DNA from 2 places in the Rhodococcus sp. NPDC056743 genome. Region 1 is predicted to be linked to the other one. Evidence: riboswitches for the same ligand, from Rfam matches in the RefSeq annotation. Region 1 holds a riboswitch; the other holds the start of a gene.
The links. Region 1 has a riboswitch for cobalamin ahead of ACFRFQ_RS08355 (ABC transporter substrate-binding protein). Riboswitches for the same ligand answer to the same signal wherever they lie in the genome.

Region 2: it holds a riboswitch for cobalamin, as region 1 does, so the genes downstream of both, ACFRFQ_RS20560 (magnesium chelatase subunit D family protein) here and ACFRFQ_RS08355 (ABC transporter substrate-binding protein) in region 1, are expected to answer to the same signal.

What each region holds. Positions count from the first base shown of each region.
Region 1 is NZ_JBHTZI010000003.1:194,263-198,473, forward strand. Features, by position in the region: gene ACFRFQ_RS08350 (primosomal protein N') at 1-1,734, shown strand, start outside; cobalamin riboswitch at 1,757-1,894, shown strand; gene ACFRFQ_RS08355 (ABC transporter substrate-binding protein) at 1,976-3,034, shown strand; gene ACFRFQ_RS08360 (PadR family transcriptional regulator) at 3,114-3,707, shown strand; gene ACFRFQ_RS08365 (glutathione peroxidase) at 3,802-4,211, shown strand, end outside.
Region 2 is NZ_JBHTZI010000008.1:392,325-396,535, forward strand. Features, by position in the region: gene cobO (cob(I)yrinic acid a,c-diamide adenosyltransferase) at 1-29, opposite strand, end outside; gene ACFRFQ_RS20560 (magnesium chelatase subunit D family protein) at 53-1,981, opposite strand; adenosylcobalamin (AdoCbl) riboswitch at 2,018-2,164, opposite strand; gene ACFRFQ_RS20565 (GNAT family N-acetyltransferase) at 2,214-2,690, opposite strand; gene mqo (malate dehydrogenase (quinone)) at 2,702-4,211, opposite strand, start outside.

The DNA.
Region 1 (4,211 bases):
CGCGTTGCCGAGCGCTACGCAGGCACCCGGGCGGACGTGCTCCGGCTAGCCGTCCCGCCGCGTCACGCCAAGGTCGAGGGCGAGGCGTGGGAACCCAGCGGTGACATTGCCGCTCCCACTCTGGACGAACGAGGATGGCACCTCTATCACTACGGAGATGCGTTTGTCACCGCCGTCCGCGAACTGCGCGCTCCGCGAGCGGTGTGGCAGGCATTGCCCGGTGAAGACTGGCCGCTGCGGTTGGCCGAACTTGCGGGCTCGGTGGCGTCGGCAGGCAAGAGTGCGGTCATCGTTGTTCCGGATCAGCGTGATCTCGATCGAGTCCTTGCCGCGTGCGAGAAAGTATCCGGACCTGAAGCGGTAGTAGGGCTTTCAGCGGGACTTGGCCCGGCCATGCGCTATCGGCGGTGGCTTGCGGCGCTCCGCGGAAGTGCTCGCATCGTCGTCGGAACGCGAAGTTCCGTATTTGCTCCCACTCCGGACACCGGACTTGTTGTCGTGTGGGACGACGGCGACGACAACTTGTCCGAGCCGCGCTCGCCGTACCCGCATGCCCGCGAGTCCGCGGTGTTGCGGGCGCATGTGGCGGGGTGCGCCGTGGTGATCGGCGGGTTCTCCCGAACTGCGGAGTCTCAGGTGCTCGTCGATTCGGGGTGGGCCCATGATTTGGTTGCCGCTCGCGATGTGGTCCGGCACTGCTCGCCCAAGATCACTGCTCTGGCGGACAGTGATCATGCGTTGGCCCGCGACCCCGGCGCGCGGGCAGCGCGGTTGCCGGCGATCGCTTTTGCCGCTGCCAGGCGCGCATTGGCCGACGGCCGTGGCGTGCTGGTTCAGGTGCCGCGGCGTGGTTACGTTCCGACGCTCGCTTGCGGGAAGTGCCGGGCACCGGCGCGGTGCCGTCGCTGCAACGGGCCGTTGGCGTTGCCGTCTGCCGCCGGGCCGGACGGCGCCGGAATTCCCGAGTGCCGCTGGTGCGGCGTCGCCGATGCGGCCTACCGGTGCCATGCCTGCGGAGCCAAAGCGCTTCGTGCCGTCGTGGTCGGGGCCGGCCGAACAGCCGAGGAACTCGGTCGCGCGTTCCCCGGGGTGAAGGTCGTGCTGTCCGGTGGCGGCGATGTGGTCAAGGAAGTTGCCCAAGGCCCCGCGCTGGTGGTCTCGACCGTCGGCGCAGAACCGGTGATGACCGGGGGCTACGGTGCTGCGTTGTTACTCGACGGGTGGGCATTGCTCGGTCGCGCCGACCTTCGCGCCGAAGAGGAGACGCTGCGACGCTGGATGTCGGCTGCCGCCTTGGTGATTCCACTCTCTGACGGCGGCGAGGTCGTTGTCGTCGCGGATTCGGGAATCCCGACGGTCCAGGCCTTGGTGCGATGGGATCCGGTCGGTCACGCCCGCAGTCAGTTCGACGAACGCGACGAGGTCGGCTTTCCGCCTGCGGTGCATCTGGCGGCAATCGACGGTGGTAGCGCCGCGATTGCCGAATTGGTGGCCTCCGCTGATCTACCTGCCAGTGCAGTTCTTCTCGGGCCCGTGGAATTGCCTGCGGGGGAGAGGCTTCCGTATTCGGGCGAGGACGAGGCAGGTGTAGCTCCCGAGCGGCTGCTGATTCGGGTGCCGCGCAAGGACGGCCGGGCACTGGCTGACTCTCTGGCTCATGCTCGCGCGGCTCGGAGCGCCCGCAAATCTTCGGGTCCGGTGCGTATTCAGATCGACCCGCGCAGAATCGGCTGAGGATTTCTTGGTGACCTGGAGCGCTGCATGATCACGGACAGGTGCTGCTTATACTGACCACTGTCTGACGAGGGAATGCCGGTGAGAATCCGGAACTGACGCGCAACGGCGATGGGGTTTCCCACGAGTCCGAATACTCGTCCGGCACCACATCGAAGTGGTGATCGTAACTGCATCCTGTGATGCCGATTGCCGCATGTCGGGCTCCGCGACCGAGCCCCTGATCGAAGGACGACTTTCCGTGCCCACCGCACCGCTGACGCGCGCACTCACTGCCGCGACCGGATTACTCTGCACCACCGCACTACTCGCCGGTTGCTCCAACGCTTCGCCGCCGGACGCCACAACCCCGACAACAGTCGCCGCTGATGCAGCGGGCCCCACCAGCTACCCGTTGATACTCGAAAATTGTGGGGTGACAGTAACATTCGATTCGGCGCCGCAACGAGCTGTGTCGCTGTATCAGGGTTCGACGGAAATATTGCTCTCGCTCGGTCTCGGCAACCGGATGGTGGGTACCTCCACGTGGTTCGATCCCGTTCTCGCTCCTCTCGCAGCTCAGAACGACCTGGTGCCGAGACTCGCCGACAACGACGCGTCGCTCGAGGTGGTACTCGACACCGAACCCGACCTCGTGACGTCGGCGAGCGCCCACACTTTCACGTCCGCTGTCGTCGCAGAGCGGTCGCGATTCGCCGAACTGGGGATTCCCACGTATCAGTCGCCGTCTGTCTGTACCGACGCCGTCGTGGCGGGAGAGAACGTCTCGCGTACGGAGACTCTGAGCATCGACACGCTGTACCGGGAGATTCGTGAGTTGGCGGCGATCTTCGACGTGCAGGATCGTGGCGCAGAGTTGATCGCCGAACTACAGTCGCGCCTTTCGGTGGCCGCGGCTGATGTGGCCGGTTCGGGAAGAACAGTGGCTTTCTGGTTCTCCGGGCTCGAAGCTCCGTACATGGCCGGATGCTGTTCGGCTCCAGGGCTTCTTGCTGAACAGGTGGGTGCCGTCAACGTATTTGCAGACCTCTCCGATGATTGGCCGGAAGTGAGTTGGGAGGCGGTTGCAGACCGTGACCCGGATGTTCTGGTGCTCGGTGATCTTCACCGTCGGCGGGTAGACGGTGATTCGTTGGAGACGAAGATCGTCTTCCTCGAATCGAATCCGGTGACCGCGCAGATGTCTGCCGTGCGCAACCGTCACTACGTCACGTTGTCCGGGGCGGAGATGGACCCGGGGATCCGTGAGATCGACGCTCTGGAGAAGCTCGCGGACGGGCTGCGCGTGACGCAGGGCTGATTACGGCTCGCGTCGTTGCACCCTCCAGCGATGCGATATATCGTCGAACTATCAGCGATATCGGTGGAGGGCAGCAGCTATGGACAGGCATTTTCCCGAGGGCGAGCGTGGACGCGGGCATCGTCGGGGGCGGTTCGGACCTGACGGTGGACAGGGCCCCGGCTTCGGTCCCGGCGCGCACTTCGGTCGTGGTCGCGGACGCGGCGGGCGGGGGCGCCGCGGTGACGTTCGTGCAGCTGTTCTGCTCCTCATCGCCGAAGAACCGATGCACGGCTACGAACTGATTCAGCAGATCGTCGAACGCAGTGGCGGAGTATGGAAGCCGAGTCCTGGTTCCATCTACCCGGCGCTGTCTCAACTCGAAGACGAAGGCCTCGTGATCATCGACAAGGTGGCCGGGCGCAAGACAGCAAAGCTCACCGAAGAAGGCGTCGCGTACGTCGAGCAGCACCGGGAAGACCTCGGCGCACCGTGGGACGAGGTTCGTGACAGCGTCGGCGCCCCGGAACAGGATCTGCGTGAGCTGATCGGACAACTGATGGGTGCTGCCGGTCAGGTTGCCGCAGTTGGTACTCCGGAGCAGGTCAAGGCCGCCGCCGATGTTCTGATCGAAGCGCGTCGGGCGTTGTACCGCGTGCTTGCCGACGACGGGTCCACCGACACCGACAGTTAGGCGCGGCCCAGGGTTTGTGCGCCCGATCACGATCGCCGGGAAGTATGAACTAGCTTGGTAAGCAAGACAATCACTTCGATAATCAGGAGAATTCATGACCGTCCACAACTTTGCCGTCAAGGCTGCCGACGGGTCCACCGAGGATCTGAGCCAGTACAAGGGCAACCTTCTGTTGATCGTCAACGTGGCAAGCAAGTGTGGATTCACGCCGCAGTACGAAGGCCTCGACGCCCTGTATCGCGAGAACAAGGACCGTGGTCTTCGGGTCATCGGATTCCCGAGCAACCAGTTCGGAGATCAGGAACCGGGGCAGGACGCCGAGATTCAGGAGTTCTGCAGCACGACCTACAACGTCACATTCCCGGTGTACGCCAAGATCGAGGTCAACGGAGACAACGCGGACCCGTTGTACAAGCATCTCCGCAGTGAGGCGCCCGGTGACTTCGGGCCCGAAATCGGATTCCTTTTCGACCACGTCAGCAAGACCCGCCCCGAGGCGATCGG
Region 2 (4,211 bases), on a different contig from region 1:
GGAACAGTATCGGGAACGCCTTTAGGCATGGTGATCTCCTGACATGAAAACGTTAGGCTGCGGCGCGGACGACACCCGCGACCTGCTGCGCTGACAATTCGGCAAGACGGACGCATCCGCCTCGTAGTTCTCGGGCCAATTCTGCGGCCAATCCCAAACGGACAAGCCCGGTTTCGCAGTCCACCACGATCGAGGCAACCGATGCGTCGGCAAGCAGGTGCGCGGCGACACGCGCGCGGTGCAGCGCGTCCTTGCCGCCGGTGGCACGGCCGTCGGTCAACGCAACCATGAGTGCGCGGCGCTGCGGATCCCGGAGCCGTTCGCGCAGAATCACCTCACGGGCACGCAAGAACCCTTCTGCGAGTGGCGATTTGCCACCGGTTCGCATGGATTGCAACCGGCGAACCGCGATGTCCACGGATGACGTCGGCGGCAGAACCAGTTCGGCTTCGCGGCCCCGGACGGTGATGACGGCTACCTTGTCGCGGCGCTGATAGGCGTCGCGGAGCAGCGAGACCACGGCGCCGGTCACCGCGGACAGTCGGTCGCGCGCAGCCATGGACCCCGACGCGTCCACCACGAACACGATCAAGTTTCCTTCGCGCCCTTCACGAATGGCGCCGCGCAGATCGTCCGGCGCCAATCGCAGACGGCCCGCCGTGCGGCCACGCGCAACCTGCGATTCCGCAGCGGCAAACACTGTGCTCGTCAGGTGCAGACCGTGCCCGCGATCGGTGGTCGACCGCACGACGCGTCCACGTGACGACGTGGATCGTGACCGCCGGCCGGGCGCACCTTCTCCGACGCCGGGAACTTCGAGAAGTTTGGCCTTGAACTGGCTGCTCGGCGGGGCGGACGGCCGATCGGTGGCGCGCACTCCCCCACCCGGACCGTCCGGATCATCCTGAGGCCCTTCATCATCCGGGCCCCCGTCATCCGGGCCCCCGTCATCCGGGCCCCCGTCTTCGGGTTCGCCGCCCTCGGGTTCACCGCTGCCTGATTCGGGCTCAGGATTCTCGGGCGGTTCCGGCTCGCCGGCCCGAGCATCCTCGTCGGCCCGGTCCATCGCGTCGTCGAGTTGCTGCTGATCGAGGCCCGGCTCGTCGAAGGGATCGCGTCGACGGCGATGTGGCAGAGTCAATTCCGCCGCGACTCGTACGTCTTCCTCGGTGACCTCGGTCCCACCACGCCACGCAGCATGAGCGGTAGCCGTACGGGCGAGAACAAGATCGGCGCGCATACCGTCGACGTCGAAGGACGCGCACAACGACGCAATCCGTCGCAGTTCTCGGTTGCTCAGCTCCACGTCATCCAGTCGGGTACGCGCAGAAAGGATTTCGGCGGCCAATTCCTGATCGGCGGGGGCGTAGCGGTCGGCAAACGCCTGCGGATCGCGTTCGTAGTCGAGGCGTCGGCGCACTACCTCCATCCGCACATCCACGTCGCGAGATGCGGACACGTCCACCGCAAGACCAAAACGATCCAGAAGCTGTGGACGCAGTTCTCCCTCTTCGGGATTCATCGTTCCGACGAGGACGAACTTCGCGGCATGTGAGTGCGAAATCCCGTCCCGCTCGACATGCACTCGACCCATCGCAGCTGCGTCGAGAAGAACGTCCACCAGATGATCGTGGAGAAGGTTCACCTCGTCGACGTACAGAACACCCTGATGCGCTGCGGCCAGCAGTCCGGGCTGGAAGGCGCGCTCACCGTCGCGCAATACCTTTTCGAGGTCGATCGAGCCGATGACACGGTCTTCCGTTGCCCCGACGGGCAGTTCGACCAGTCTGGCGGGACGTGTCGCACCGGCGTCGTCGACGGCCGGTAGCAAAGCCGTCAAGGCGCGCACGACGGTCGATTTTGCCGTGCCCTTTTCGCCGCGAACCAGCACGCCACCGATTCCGGGGTGTACCGCGCAGAGGAACAACGCCAACCGCAGTTGGTCCTGGCCCACCACCGCGCTGAACGGGAACCCCGCCACCGCCGCCTGATCGTCTTCTACCCGCACGTCGACATCCCTCCACCTCTCGGTTTCCTCGCCGAGAACTTGGCTTCATCCGAATGTCGCGGCAATCTGGCTGAGATCTCGAGAGATCTTTACAGTGGCGGGACCGCACCTGAATCGAACAGGACTTCCCCGCGAGCATTCGGTATCGAAAAAACCCTAGTCGGCCCACAATTGCGTGAGCCGACTGGGTCGCGCATCGAACGATTCAGCTGGCCAGCACGAACGGCTCGCCGCCACCGCGGCGCATCGGGGTGTGCGGAATACCGTCCTCGACAAACTCTTCGCCGTCAGCCTTGAATCCGTGCTTGCTGTACATGTCGACCAGATAGGTCTGGGCATTGATGCGGCACGGCGCCTCGCCCACTTCTGCCAGTGCAGCTTGCAGCAATCGCGTCGTATGACCCTGTCCGCGTGCTGCATGGGACGTGCAGAGTCGACCGATGCGGAAGCTCTTCTTGCCGTCGTCGTGCTCTTCGAGGAGGCGGAGTGTGCACACCACTTCGCCGTCCTGCTCCAGCCAGAAATGGCGGGTTTCCGTCAGCAGGTCCCGCCCGTCCAACTCGGGGTACGGGCAGGCCTGCTCGACGACAAATACTTCTACCCGAAGCTTCAACAACTCGTAGAAAGTCTTGTTGTCGAGGTCGAGTGCCCATGAACGCTTCAATGCTGCTGTTGCCGTCATGGGTGCGACTATCACACAGTTGCAGCGGTTTCCGCGACCGGAAGGGAAACAGTTGATGACGCGGAATCGAGCTCGAGCACCTTCGAGGACCAATCCCAGACCTGGTTGAAAAGTCCCTCGTTGTCGGTGAGCTTGACGCCGATGGACGGAACCATCTCGCGCAGCTTGCCCTTCCAGCCCTGGAATTCGGTCGGGAAGCAGCGCTCGAGGACGTCGAGCATCGCGGGAACAGCCGTCGACGCGCCGGGAGAGGCACCGAGCAGTCCGGCGATCGATCCGTCCTCGGCAGCCACGACAGCGGTACCGAATTCGAGGACGCCGCCCTTGCCCTTGGCCCGGCGAATCACCTGGACGCGCTGACCTGCGGTGATGAGCTCCCAGTCTTTGGTCTCGGCCTTGGGCGCAAATTCACGCAAATCCCAGATACGCCCGGTTTCACTCTTGGTGAGCTCGCTGACCAGGTACTTGACCAGGCCGAGTTCGCTGACGCCGACGCCGAGCATCGAGAGGATGTTGTTGGGCTTGACCGAACCGGGCAGGTCCGTGACGCGACCCTGCTTGAGGAACTTCGGTGACCAGCCGGCGTACGGTCCGAACAGCAGGCCCGGCTTGTTGCCGATGACACGCGTGTCGAGGTGCGGAACCGACATGGGAGGAGCGCCGACGGCGGCTTTGCCGTAGACCTTGGCGCTGTGCTGGTCGATCAGGTCGGGGTTGGTGCACCGCAGGAACGCGCCGCTGACGGGGAATCCGCCGAAGCCCTTGGCTTCCTTGATACCCGACTTCTGCAGCAGATGCAGAGCGCCACCACCGGCACCGACGAAGACGAATCGTGAACGCACGACGCGCTTTTCACCGGTGCGACGGTTGGTGACCTTCACGGTCCACGTCTTGTCGGAGTTCTGGGTGAGGTTGGTGACCTCGTGACCGAAGTACATGTTGCCGCCGGTCTTGCCGATGTAGCCGACGAGCTGCTTGGTGAGCGCTCCGAAGTCGACGTCGGTGCCGTCCTGGCTCCAGTTGAGGGCGATGGGATCCGAGAAGTCGCGGCCCTTTGCCATCAGCGGCAGGCGCTTGGTGAACTCGGCCGGATCGTCGATGTACTCCATGCCGCGGAAGAGCGGGTGGCCGGCAAGTGCGTCGTAGCGAGCACGCAAGTACTTGGCGTTGGCCTCGCCGTGAACGAAGCTCACGTGCGCGATGGGGTTGATGAATTCCTTGGGCTGCGTCAACACACCCTGCTCGACAGCGTGTGCCCAGAACTGACGGGACACCTGGAACTGCTCGTTGACGTTGACGGCCTTCTTGATGTCGACCGTGCCGTCCGAGTTCTCGGGGGTGTAATTGAGCTCACAGAGCGCGGAGTGACCGGTTCCCGCGTTATTCCACGGGTCGCTGCTCTCGGCTGCGACGGCGTCGAGCCTCTCGAAGGTCGAAATCGACCAGTCGGGCTGCAACTGGCGCAACAACGCACCAAGCGTGGCACTCATGATGCCCGCACCCACGAGCACTACATCCGTC